4 regions of the Lysinibacillus sp. FSL R7-0073 genome follow, and region 2 is predicted to be linked to each of the others. Evidence: riboswitches for the same ligand, from Rfam matches in the RefSeq annotation. Region 2 holds a riboswitch; each other region holds the start of a gene.
What was found. A riboswitch is a leader RNA that binds a small molecule or an ion and turns the genes downstream of it on or off. The one in region 2 is predicted to bind cobalamin.

Region 1 (3,158 bases), 760 kb from region 2:
AGCATACCGATATCATGTTCCAACATTTCTGCCAATGTTGTCATAGTCACTTCCTGACGTTCTCGATAGGCACTTTTTACAAGTCCTACTGGTGTGTCAGGCGAACGATATTCTAAAAGAATTCGTTGTGCTTCGACAATTTGTCTTGTACGGCGACCACTTTTAGGATTGTATAAAGCAATAACAAAATCGGCCATAGCTGCGGCTTCCACACGCTTCGCAATTAAATTCCACGGAGTGAGATGGTCACTTAAACTAATGGTACAAGCATCATGCATGATCGGCGCACCAAGTAAACTAGCACATGAATTGATAGCTGAAATACCTGGGACAATCTCAACTTCAATACCAGTTGCCTCTGTCCAACCTAGCTCAATTAATACTTCATAAACTAATCCCGCCATACCATAAACGCCCGCATCTCCACTCGAAATGACTGAAACTGTACTTCCTGCCTCTGCTTGACGAACGGCCTCCTGTGCACGTGATACTTCTTCTGTCATGCCTGTACTGACAATGGATTTTGCGCTGACTAAATCTTGAATCAGCTCAACATAGGTTTTATAGCCTATGATCATATCACTTTGTTGTAAAGCCTCTACTGCACGTGTCGTAATATGCTTAAAGTCTCCAGGCCCAAAGCCTACTACGAAAATTTTCCCTTTTTGCGCCATGTTTTTACCCCTCTTTCACCTTTTCAATCCCTTTAATGGCTGTCGTTTGCACTGTTCGCTGTAATGTCCCTTCCCGAAGTGTAAAAACATGATCGTTATATAAGGTTTCATGATGCAAATCCTGTACAAGTGTTCTAGCATGCTCCGTTGATGGTACACGATACCAATTCCCCTGGGGGTAAGCAATAACAACACAAGCATCTTTGCACCGTCCATTACAGCGCGTTCTAGTCGTATGTATTTCTTTATCTAGTGCGTTTCGCTGTATTTCATCTCGTATAGCTTGGGTAATTTCCTCCCCATCCTTGTTCATACAGCTACTGCCATTGCAAATAAAGAGATGTGTTTTCATCCCCTCTAAATTCCACGTTGTCATCTTATGTCTCCCCTCATTTGCTTTTGGAAAAAAGAAAAAACCTTTACTCTCCCGAAGAGTAAAGGTTTGTAGAAGCCAAATAAAAACGAATAGATTGAAAGAAAGATCCTCGCTTTTGCTTCAACTTCTCCCTCCGAAAAGTTTGCATGCACAATCTGATAAGCAGGTTTCCTGACTTAAGCTTCATTTTACTGTCGCACCTTCCCTAGTTTGCACAGGTGGCATTGCGATTTCATCAGCTATTACAGTAGCGGGGGCTGTATTGGACTTTCACCAATTTCCCTATTACCTCGAGTTCTTCGAGCACTTATCGACGTTTTATATGAAATTTTTAATCGTATATATAATAGAAAACTGTCTTAATCATATCTTATTATTTTAAAATTTCAATATTTCTTTAAAAAATCATGACAAATTTATCAATTTCACAGGAGGGTTAGAAGCTATTTAAAAATTGACTTTGCTTCCTTTAATCCTAAAAACACTAGTTATCAGAATTTTCTACATTGATATTCTATTTTAAATTTTTTATAAAAAAAGTATAGCATATTTATGGAAATTCGTGATACACTTTGTCGTGAAATCTCACAACTTACTATTTTTCGGTGTAAAATGCTCGTCATTTTGCTTAAAAGGGAAGCCGGTTTAAGTCCGGCGCGGTCCCGCCACTGTAATAGGGAGCTTTATAGAAAATGTCACTGTCCAATGGATGGGAAGACCTATAAAGTGTTGAACTAGAGCCAGGAGACCTGCCGAAAATATGTGATCGTTTCAACCTACGAGGATAGGTGTGCGGCTTAGCAGATGAGAATGTTATTTGCTTTTTTAGCTATGCACTTTTCCAACAACGGAGAAGTGCTTTTTTTATTACGCACGCTACATTCTAAAAATCTATTTACAGTTTGGAGGAAGAAAATTGAAGCTGTCTTGGTGGAAACTTAGTTACTTTTTATTAGCTTTTTTAATGGTGCCAAAGCGTGCCTTCGCCATGCATATCATGGAAGGTTTTTTACCAATCGAATGGGCTATTTTTTGGTGGGTAATCTCCATCCCATTTATTATTTTAGGATTGCGCTCTATTCGTAAAACAATTGAAGAAAACCCTGAAACAAAAATGATTCTGGGGCTGTCCGGTGCGTTCGCCTTTGTCCTATCAGCCTTAAAAATCCCCTCAGTTACAGGGAGTTGCTCACATCCAACAGGAGTAGGTCTCGGAACAGTCTTATTTGGACCGTTAGCGATGAGTGTCATCGGGACAATTGTTTTATTATTTCAATCTTTACTTTTAGCACATGGTGGGATTACAACATTAGGGGCTAATGCATTTTCGATGGCTATTGTAGGCCCGTTTATCGCCTACTTTGTATTGAAAGGGGCGCAAAAAATGGGGTTATCGTTTTCATTAGCTGTTTTCTTTGCGGCTATGCTTGGAGATTTAGGTACATATGTGGTGACTTCCATTCAATTAGCACTTGCCTTCCCATCTGAAGTTGGAGGCTTTATGGCTTCCTTTACAAAGTTCGCAAGTATTTTTGCCTTAACACAAATCCCATTAGCTGTGAGTGAAGGGATATTAACAGTTATTGTCATGAACTTCTTAAAAAAATATAATATTAGCGAATTAAAATCTTTACGTGTTTTCTCTACAAAGGAGGCGCACTAACATGAAACGAAATTTATTACTATTAGCAATAGTGGTGCTATTGGCCATTATTCCGCTCTTCGTCCAAAAGGGAGCAGAATTTGGTGGAGCAGACGGTGAAGCAGAAGCTGCCATTGGTGAGATCAATGCAGAATATGAGCCATGGTTTGATAGTTTGTGGGAACCACCTAGTGGTGAAATTGAAAGCTTATTATTCGTGCTACAAGCAGCTATTGGTGCTGGTTTTATCGGCTATTTTATTGGCTATATGCGTGGCAAGCATAAAGAAGGTTAAGGAATATGTTATTCATTGATAAGTATGCGTATCTCAATAAGTTAGCGTTCGTTCATCCGCTAGAAAAAATGATATTTTCATTAGGACTGCTTTTATTCACGCTTATTATGAGAGATGAGCGACTTTCACTCATTACATTTTTTGTAATGAGTGCTTTTATCATTTGGGGCG
Region 2 (3,158 bases):
CGAAAATCCCCCCAAGCCGCCTACTTTCGAATCCGCCTTTCTGCTGTCCGATAATTGCAGATACCATTTTTAAAACAAGCAGTTTTTTTTGCGCTGCCAGACGCATCGAGAATCGTTGAATAGGATAGTTATGCGTGTAAGCTTGTCTGAGGTGCGTTTATTATTAGGTTGTTTATGTCAACATTTCGAATTTATAGAAGTGAATTATCCCGATTGAATTTGCGTCAGTTTTGCGTTAAAAAATGAGCGCAGGAATCCCTTGCGCTCATAACTCGTTTTTTAAATGTTACATAAATAATAACCTAAAATAAAAGTGCCGTAAATACCTTTTTAAAAAGCCGTTAATCAGTCGCTAAAGCCTATTCCCATACGGTTTCTTTCAGTATATACTCCGAATAATAGATGGGGGTGATACGGATGTTAAAAAGAAGACATTCGGTAAAGGACGTATTAGAGAAGCTAAATATTACGGACAAAACATTAACTAGTTACGCGGATTTAATGTGTGAAGTAGACGACAATTTTGCTGATTCGTTGGAAAAGACCAGAAAGTATAGCGGTAAAGAAATCGAAGTTATTCAGTATATGCTGCGTAGAAAATCCGAGGGAATTTCGAAAGAGATGGCGCGCGATGAAGCTGCTGAAGTATATTACGATCAAAGTAAATGTGAAGAAGTGCTCTCAGAATTTCAGTGTTTGTTAGATAAAATTAAGAAACGATGATTAGTAGTTTGGAAAATATTATGATATTTGACTTTAGAAAAACACTACTTTACAATTGATTTTAGTAATCTAATAGGAATGTGGAGTACACTCGATTCCTATGACAACTGAATAGCGTGTAGTAATAGGTGTAAATTGCGTGCAATTTACTTAAAAGGGAAGTCGGTGTGAATCCGACACTGTCCCGCAACTGTAAATGTGAGCGACTTTTCAGCAACCACTGTCAAATGATGGGAAGGGGAAAAGTGGCGATGACCATGAGTCAGGATACCTGCCTAGTTACGAGTACACACCATAAACCTACGAGGAATAGGAGGTGGCATGTTGACAAAACAGAATGCTCTGTTCGTCACAGTACGTCAAACGCCCAAAGTTCATGAAAGGGTTCATTTTAGAACTCCTTCGCATTTACTTAGGGTTTGTTTGGCATTGTGTGATGAAGCACATTAAAGCGAAGGATTTCCTCAAACATAGTAGGAAGTCCTTTTTGTTTTGAAAATATGTACGCAAAGGGGATGCACATAGGATGAATATTCATGCAACGACAACAGAGGAAACGCCTTTTGTAGATATGACGATTTGTAAGCAGCCACGGACAGAAATTGCCAAGAAAGCGAAAACCAGAATGGTGGTTGAATCACTAATTGATCAATTATTAGCAACGAGACTGATTCGCAACGATCGCTTTTTTGAGCAAATCTTATATAATAAAGACATTATTTGGATACAAAATGGGGAGGTAGAGGGCCATCTTTTTGCACAGGCAACGTTAACGGATCAACTGAAAACGAAGACGAATAGCTTTATGATGTATATGCCAACCAACCCTATTGTTTATGAGGTGAATGGGGAGCAGTACCACTTAATTACACGCATTGATTCAACACGAGCAAAGCCTAATCTTGACCGTCTTTCACAGGAGCCCAATCCAGTGTTAAGCGCTGCACGTGTCAATGATTTACTGTGCTCGATTGTCATTCGTTTTTATGAAACGTATATGAACGATTTAGAGCAAATTCCTCATCAGGATAAACTAATCGCATTTGTGCAGCAGGAATACACACAGTTTCTTCAAGCCGTTCAGGAATTAAATGATTATCACTTTAATTGGCATCCACGTGGGAACGGCCACGAGCTATTATTAACATTAATTGATCAACTACAAATATTAAAAAGTCAGCCTGGAAAAGTAGTTATCGACTTCACGAATACGCAAGGTTACGTGGTGGTTGAACCTGCCTATCCAGTGCACAAGCCTTCAAAGAAAGCTGTTGGTGCCATATAAAAACAAGCCCTCCATGAAGCGGAGGGCTTGCTTTATTTTTTGTATGGATATTCTATCTTCATCTGAAGTACTAGTTCAACAGATTTGCCATGCTAGTACATAAACTTAACTCTGACAATGCATGGCTGCTTGCGCCTCTTGCCAGGGGACGGAATAGCCTTTACCTTTTGCACAAAAAATGCTGGAAGAACTGTATTCAGGGTCGGCATTTTTATCATAGCCTATTTGAGTTATTACTTCTTCTGCATTATGACACACATCATAGCCATCAAATTGGAGGGTAAGCGCACCTTTCCCATTTGTATAGGCGGCAAAAATCGTGCTATAGCTCATGAAGGTCGCTACTGGTGCACGTCCTGTTAATACAACGTCTGTTTCAGTGAGTACGGGGTCGTCAAAGGTGCCAGCAGCCTGTTGAATGTCGGTCATCATACGGCCAATAAAATCATTGGAAGCCTTCATTTTAAAGCGATAATACGGCTCAAGCAGGACGTTCTGTGCTTGTTCCAGTCCTTGGCGCAGTGCTCGGAAAGTGGCTTCTCGGAAATCACCGCCAGACGTATGTTCATTATGCCCACGTCCCGTCAAGAGCGTAAAATGAATATCTGTTACTGCGTAGCCTGTGAGTAAGCCATGATGATCACGTTCAAACAAATGCTTTTCTACGAGGCGTTGGTTGCCCACTGATAAATCATCTGCATGACAGGCATTGCTAAAGGTAATTCCTGTCCCACGTTCATTTGGCTCCATTAATAAATGAATTTCTGCATAATGCTTGAGTGGCTCAAAATGTCCGTAGCCTGTAACGGTTGTCGCAATTGTTTCCATGTATAATATTTGCGGCTCTCCAAAAGAGATGTTTAATGTAAAGCGCTTCATTAAAATTTCAATCAGGACCTCTAACTGAATGACACCCATTATATGCACATGGATTTCCTGAAACTTTTCCTGCCATACGACACGCAATGATGGCTCCTCGGCCTCTAGTAGACGGAAAATCTTTAATACTTCTTTAATATGTTGTTCACCCTCATATTGAACTTTTGCCTGTAATGTAGGGACAAGCTCATAGGGCTGTGATAGCGTGTTACTGCCAATGCGATCGCCAATGTTTGCCTGGCTGAGCCCTTTAACAGCGAAGATTTCACCA
Region 3 (3,158 bases), 310 kb from region 2:
TATCAGTCGGTTAATCTAACCCATACTGAATGTGGACTAATAACTGAAAGTTATGTAGAAAGTAACCAAAAAAATTTAAGGGGACACTTTGGATGTTCTTCAAGTAACGAGGTGCTTTACTTTAACAAACAAAAGACAAATCACCGACTTGATATTCAACAATTGGGCGCTGTTTTTGAGCTACATGGATGGCTGACGGGGCAGAATAATGAAATTAATAAATTTGCAAATTCAATTTTAGTATCGAGGAATTACGCTTTTTAGAATTAGTTTTTCCTACTATTGTAATACCGCATTTTCTTAAAGTACATCAAGTTGTATGAAGATCGCTTAAAAAAGTGCATAATACCTCCTGAAGCAACCCGTCCTAGATTAGAACGGGTTAGCTTTACGGAGATTATAATATTAAATAGCTGTATTGCCACTTTATATTACTTCATCTGGTGGTTGTGTCTTTCTCCAGCCATAAAACTGCATGACGTCTTTTGATCATATAAATCATTTCAATTCCCACCTTTCATATTTTTTAATTAACCAAATTAATATTGACGAATACGAATGTAATTTTCTACTTTTCTTCGGTTCTCTTCAAAGATTTTTTTCACATTTTCATTATGAAGTGCTTGCTCAAGAGAGATCTCACGTTTCGTAATAGTTATCGTGAGAACAAAAAAGTTTAATATCATATTATCACCTCCTTAAATTGCCATGAAAAATGAAAAAAACCGTAGAGAGACTCCCCTACGGTTAAAAAAGGCACAAAAATACCGCAGGGGCACACTTCTCCCTGCGGTATGGGCATGCTTAATTACAAAAAAACCTTAAGCGATCCATTCCGATCTGGTCGAATGTGTGATTTTCATTTTTACTGAAGTTGTAGCTACCAATGACATCAATTTAACGATAACGAACATTTCATTCGACCTCCTTAAGAATTTTTGTTTACTTTGTAAGTATAACTATATTTAAGTTGTTTGTAAACATCTTTTACTAAGATTTCCTGATTGTGTTAATGACTAATAGAACTCTTTGCTGCTTTACATTGTTAGTTACCTGATTTTTTTCGGAGTAGCAAATAGAAGATATAGAAGCCTTAAGGCCAACAAACATAATTAAGGTATTATCACTAAGGGTAAGGGCCAGATGGTTTACAATTAAAAACAGAGTAAATAGATAAATTTTTATGTAAAAACAATTTCTACTATTCTGAAATATATGTTATAGTAGGGGCATAACTGAATATAGTGTAAGAAATGGTGCCAGATGAAAGTCTGGCTTAAAAGGGAAGTCGGTGCAAATCCGACGCTGTCCCGCAACTGTAATTCGGAGCAAATCACAAATGCCACTGGGAAACCGGGAAGGCTGTGAGGCGTGTTGATGAGAAGCCAGGAGACCTGCCAATTTCTAGTACACACCAAATACCTACGTGGAAATAGGTGGTGAATAGTGACTAAACAGGCACTGTGCGATAACAAATGATTTTAAACGAAAGTTCTATTTTTTCGTATTGTTTTTGTATTAATAATTTTACCATGCAGCCATTTTCCGAGAAGGAGAATGGCTTTTTTTCATGCTGTTATTCTGTATTCGAAAGCAAAGTCCACTGGTTTTCATATAGAGCCACTGAATCTAGCATGGGATGACACAAATTTGTAAGAGCAAGTAACCATAAACTTTATTGATGAAAGGGAGATTAAATATGACTTATACAAGTACACTCATTGGCTATCCATATATCGGAGATGATCGCGAATGGAAGAAGGCGTTAGAAGCATTTTGGCGTCAAGAACGAACGGAAGAGGATTTTCAGGCAATCCTAAAAAGTATTCGGTTATCGCGGATTGAAAAGCAGCTACAACTTGGCATCGATATGGTGACAGTGGGAGATTTCACACTATACGATAGAATGTTGGATACAGCCTTAATGTTTGGCTTAGTACCCAAGCGCTTTAACTGGCAAGGTGGAAGGGTAGATTTACATACCTACTACAGTGTAGCGAGAGGAAATCATTCAGCAGTAGCTAGTGAAATGACCAAATGGTTTAATACCAACTATCACTACATTGTTCCTGAATATGAAGGGCAACCGTTGCAACTAACAGAAAATAAGGTATTGGCCGACTTTTTAGAGGCAAAAGAAGCGTTCAGAATTATTGCGAAGCCGACACTTATTGGCCCCTATACATTTTATAAGCTAACTAAGGGCTACAATAAATTAACACAGGTTGAATATTTATTAGCCCTATTACCTCTCTATGCTCAGATTATTCAAGAATTAGTAGACGCAGGTGCCGAGTGGATTCAATTAGAAGAGCCTTCTTTAGTGACGACACTTGACTCTGCAGAACGGAAGCTAGTACAAGAAATCTATGCTCAATTAACGACAACCGTTCCAGCAGCAAAACTAATGCTACAAACATATTTTGAAGCATTATGCTCCTATGAAACATTGATTTCATTGCCTGTCCAAGGATTTGGTTTAGATTTCGTACATGGCTATAAAGGGAATATGGAGTCACTTCGACAATTTGGTTTCCCTCAAGATAAAGTTTTAGCCATTGGAATTGTTAATGGTCGTGATATATGGCGTTCAAATTTAGCGGAAGCTAACGCCACGATTCAAGCTATTGAAAAGCTCTGTGATGCTAAGGAATTGTGGATTCAACCTTCAAGTAACCTTCAACATGTACCAATATCTACTTCACTTGAAAAGAAGAAGCTGGACCCTGTTCTCAAACAAGCACTGGCGTTTGCTGATGAAAAAATCGAAGAAATTATTGACCTCACTAAATATAGAAAAAATCAAGACGGAACGCTACGTCATAATTTCTCAGCAAGTATGAAGGCCATTGAAGCACTAAAAAATCATCCAATTCGTCAAAACAAAATGATCCAGCAAGCCGCTCAATCCGTATCAACAAAGGATTTTGAGCGACATAGTGATTTTAGTCAACGTCAAAAAATACAGCAGCAGGCGTTAGGACTACCCCTATTCCCAACAACGACAATTGGCAGCTTCCCTCAATCTGATGAGGTGAAGAGAAATCGTAATGCTTGGCGAAAGAAACAATTGTCGAATGAAGACTATGAAGCATTTATTGAACTGGAAACAAAGCGCTGGATTCACTTGCAGGAGGATCTTGATATAGATGTACTGG
Region 4 (3,158 bases), 300 kb from region 2:
GGATCATACAACCGATATTAAAGGCACCTTTTACTGGATCAAGGACATAGGATGTTCCTGGAATACGAGTACCATTTGGAACAACTGTACCTGGTACTACAGGACCCAGAAGTTTTGTACATTCAGGATATTGTAAAGCTAAAATGCCGCAACCTAACGTATCCAATAAAACATATCGAGCTGTTTCGTAAGCTTCTTCGCTCGTAATCTTTGTGTTTAATACGTAATCCGCAATATCAACAAGAAGCTGGTCTGTCGCCGTTTTTTCATTCGTTTTGATCATCTATATCTTCCTTTCAAGGTATGAATTTGATATACTAGTTTGCTAATGGGCATTGGTCAGAATGTCCATCAGCTCTATGGCGAGTTGTTAAAACTTGATTATACCGACAATTCTTCAAGGTTATGACGCTCGCCTATATAATGAACACGAGGTCTAAATAATCGATTATTGTCATGTTGTTCGATTACATGTGCACATAAACCGATCGTTCGAGAGCCAAAGAAAATAGGCGTATATAATTCGATTGGTAAGCCCAGCATGTAGTACACTGGCGCAGCGTAATAATCTAAATTTGGATACAAACCTTTTTCCTCCACCATCACTTTTTCACCAGCTTCACACATGTGATATAAGCGGTCATCCCCTTGCTCCAAGCATAATTTATACAAAGCTTCTTTCATGATCTGCGCTCTTGGGTCCATTTTTTTCATATAGACACGATGGCCAAAGCCCATTATTTTATCTTTATTTTTAAGCTTGTTTTTCAGCATCGCTTCAAAGCCTTCTGCAGTCTTAGCTTCAAGCAGCATATACATGACTGCCTCATTTGCCCCACCATGTAAATTTCCTTTCAATGATGCGACAGCACCAGTTAGAGCACCATACAGATCAGATTGTGTGGAAGCAATAACACGAGCAGCAAAGGTCGAATTCGGCATTTCATGTTCACTATATAAAACAAGTGATTGGTCAAAAATTTCATCTTCTAATGGTGTTGGTTTTCTTCCAGTAATCATGTAATAAAAATTAGCACTATATGAAAGCTCACTATCCGGTTCTACTACCTCTTGACCATTTAATACACGGTAGCTATTCGCAACGATATTGGGCATTCCACCTAAAAGTCGATATGCTCGTGTTACATTCCTTTCAGTCGAACGATCATTGATATGCTGATCATATCCTGCTAACGCTGAAATTCCAGTTCTAAGGCCGTCCATAGCATGTGTCCCATTTGGTAATAAGTTAAAAATTTGAAAAAGCTCTTGTGGAACGTGATAGTTATCTTTCAAATTATCCTGTAAGTCAGCTTGTTGCTCAGTAGTTGGTAGGTTTCCGTGCAATAATAAATGGACAATATCTAAATAGGAATATCGCTGAGATAGTTCAATCAAATCATAGCCCCGTATAACAATTTGGCTTCCTACTACGTCTAAGAAAGACAGTTTTGTTTCCGCAGCAATAACTCCATCAAGACCTGGTGAATACGTTAACTCCATGGATTACAACCCCTTTGTTTAATCATTCTTGTAAGCGTTACCATTCAAACTCGAAAGAACAACAAAAAAACAACTTCTACCCCTTTAGAAGTTGTTAATCTACAAAAGTATGACAGAACAAAAAACAGTGAACTTACATCCATTCACACTCATCATACAGTAGCTACACCTCCCTATCCTCGTAGGTCAATTGATGCTTATTTAGCGGCAGGTCTCCTGACTTATCATCAACATTCCTATAACACCTTCCCGTTTTGAAGAACAAAACAGTGGTCTCGTTATGGAACTCCTACATACAGTTGCGAGACAGTGTTGGACTCACACCAACTTCCCTTTTAATCAAATGGAATCAAACCCATTTGAACCACCAAAATTTAGCATATTCAATTTGTCTTTTTACCTTAACATAGAGGTTTCCAAACAATCAATATAGGTAAAATTCAGAAAAGACTGATTATAAAAAGCTATTTTTCATTTTTGACGAACTATTCTGCATATTTAAGCATTATTTCGCTCAAAAAAAGATTGTTAATCAATCCCAATGGAGCTATATTTATGAAGTCTGCTTTAAAAAAGCGATTTGTTTTGCATTACGATGAAACGAGGAGTGACGGGATGGGCTATATAACAGAATTAAGAAAGCTTATCGGTAATAGACCGATTATAAGCGTTGGTTCGACAGTTGTTGTTGTTAATGATGATAAGAAAATACTCTTTCAACATCGTTCAGATACATTGGATTGGGGATTACCTGGCGGCTCAATGGATATAAACGAAACATTAGAGCAGGTTGCTGCGCGTGAACTTTATGAGGAAACTGGACTCGTAGCTAAAGAGTTTGAGTTTATCGGTGTTTTTACAGGACCTGATTATTACTACTGTTATCCGAATGGCGATGAAATCTATACAGTCATTCACCTTTATAGAGCTAAACATGTAAGGGGTGTATTGGAAATGAAAGATGGTGAGAGCTTAAGCCTCACCTATTTCAGTAAGGAAGAACTTCCGAATAATATGGAACAGAGGACGGTCGCTCTCTTAAACAACCTAGAGGGCAAAATATGGGAGTTCGAAAGCTCCTTTACGAAGCTTTCCAAATAGCAATGTAAGAATTTTAATAAGGACTTTATTCGCAAAGGTATTTCAGATTATTCCAAACTAGTATTCTTGTGAATTCTTTCGCGAGGGTGAGTGGGTAAAATCGCGTTGCATAGCTCAAGTGATGCGGAATGCTTAAATGGTTCACCTTTCATACTTTCCTCTACTAGCTGACCATTTTGCATGACTAGGATGCGATCTGAAATAAAGCGTGTAGCCTGTAGGTCATGAGAAATGAAAATGTAGGCAAGTTGCAAATCCTTTTGTAGTGTCTGTAGTAATTGAATGATATGTTTTTGCAAAATCATATCTAAACTACTAATGGCTTCATCTAAAACAATTAATTTTGGATGTAAGGCAAGCGCTCTTGCAATGTTCACACGCTGTTGTTGTCCCCCACTAAGCTGGGAAGGATACTTTTCGGCAATAGATTTTTCTAACTCTACATGATCAAGTAATTCCTTTACGTTAAAATGTCTCTCAGCTGAGCTATAATGCTCGAAATTTAGGTACGGTTCCTCTAAAATTTGAAAAATGGTGTGCTTTGGATTTAATGA

Region 1: linked by a shared signal. The riboswitch ahead of MKY88_RS14735 (energy-coupling factor ABC transporter permease) and the one ahead of MKY88_RS10830 (hypothetical protein) in region 2 are both predicted to bind cobalamin.
Region 3: linked by a shared signal. The riboswitch ahead of metE (5-methyltetrahydropteroyltriglutamate--homocysteine S-methyltransferase) and the one ahead of MKY88_RS10830 (hypothetical protein) in region 2 are both predicted to bind cobalamin.
Region 4: linked by a shared signal. The riboswitch ahead of mmgD (citrate synthase) and the one ahead of MKY88_RS10830 (hypothetical protein) in region 2 are both predicted to bind cobalamin.

What each region holds. Positions count from the first base shown of each region.
Region 1 covers NZ_JBBPAS010000001.1:2,958,945-2,962,102, forward strand. The annotation lists gene cobJ (precorrin-3B C(17)-methyltransferase) at 1-674, opposite strand, end outside; gene MKY88_RS14730 ((2Fe-2S) ferredoxin domain-containing protein) at 679-1,050, opposite strand; cobalamin riboswitch at 1,195-1,376, opposite strand; cobalamin riboswitch at 1,637-1,821, shown strand; gene MKY88_RS14735 (energy-coupling factor ABC transporter permease) at 1,967-2,713, shown strand; gene MKY88_RS14740 (energy-coupling factor ABC transporter substrate-binding protein) at 2,715-2,987, shown strand; gene cbiQ (cobalt ECF transporter T component CbiQ) at 2,993-3,158, shown strand, end outside.
Region 2 covers NZ_JBBPAS010000001.1:2,199,654-2,202,811, forward strand. The annotation lists gene MKY88_RS10825 (hypothetical protein) at 418-723, shown strand; cobalamin riboswitch at 833-1,016, shown strand; gene MKY88_RS10830 (hypothetical protein) at 1,250-2,008, shown strand; gene MKY88_RS10835 (translation factor GTPase family protein) at 2,114-3,158, opposite strand, start outside.
Region 3 covers NZ_JBBPAS010000001.1:2,506,365-2,509,522, reverse strand. The annotation lists gene MKY88_RS12380 (YrzI family small protein) at 540-686, opposite strand; cobalamin riboswitch at 1,238-1,416, shown strand; gene metE (5-methyltetrahydropteroyltriglutamate--homocysteine S-methyltransferase) at 1,700-3,158, shown strand, end outside.
Region 4 covers NZ_JBBPAS010000001.1:2,497,350-2,500,507, forward strand. The annotation lists gene MKY88_RS12335 (bifunctional 2-methylcitrate dehydratase/aconitate hydratase) at 1-283, opposite strand, end outside; gene mmgD (citrate synthase) at 382-1,503, opposite strand; cobalamin riboswitch at 1,693-1,887, opposite strand; gene MKY88_RS12345 (NUDIX hydrolase) at 2,119-2,604, shown strand; gene MKY88_RS12350 (ABC transporter ATP-binding protein) at 2,652-3,158, opposite strand, start outside.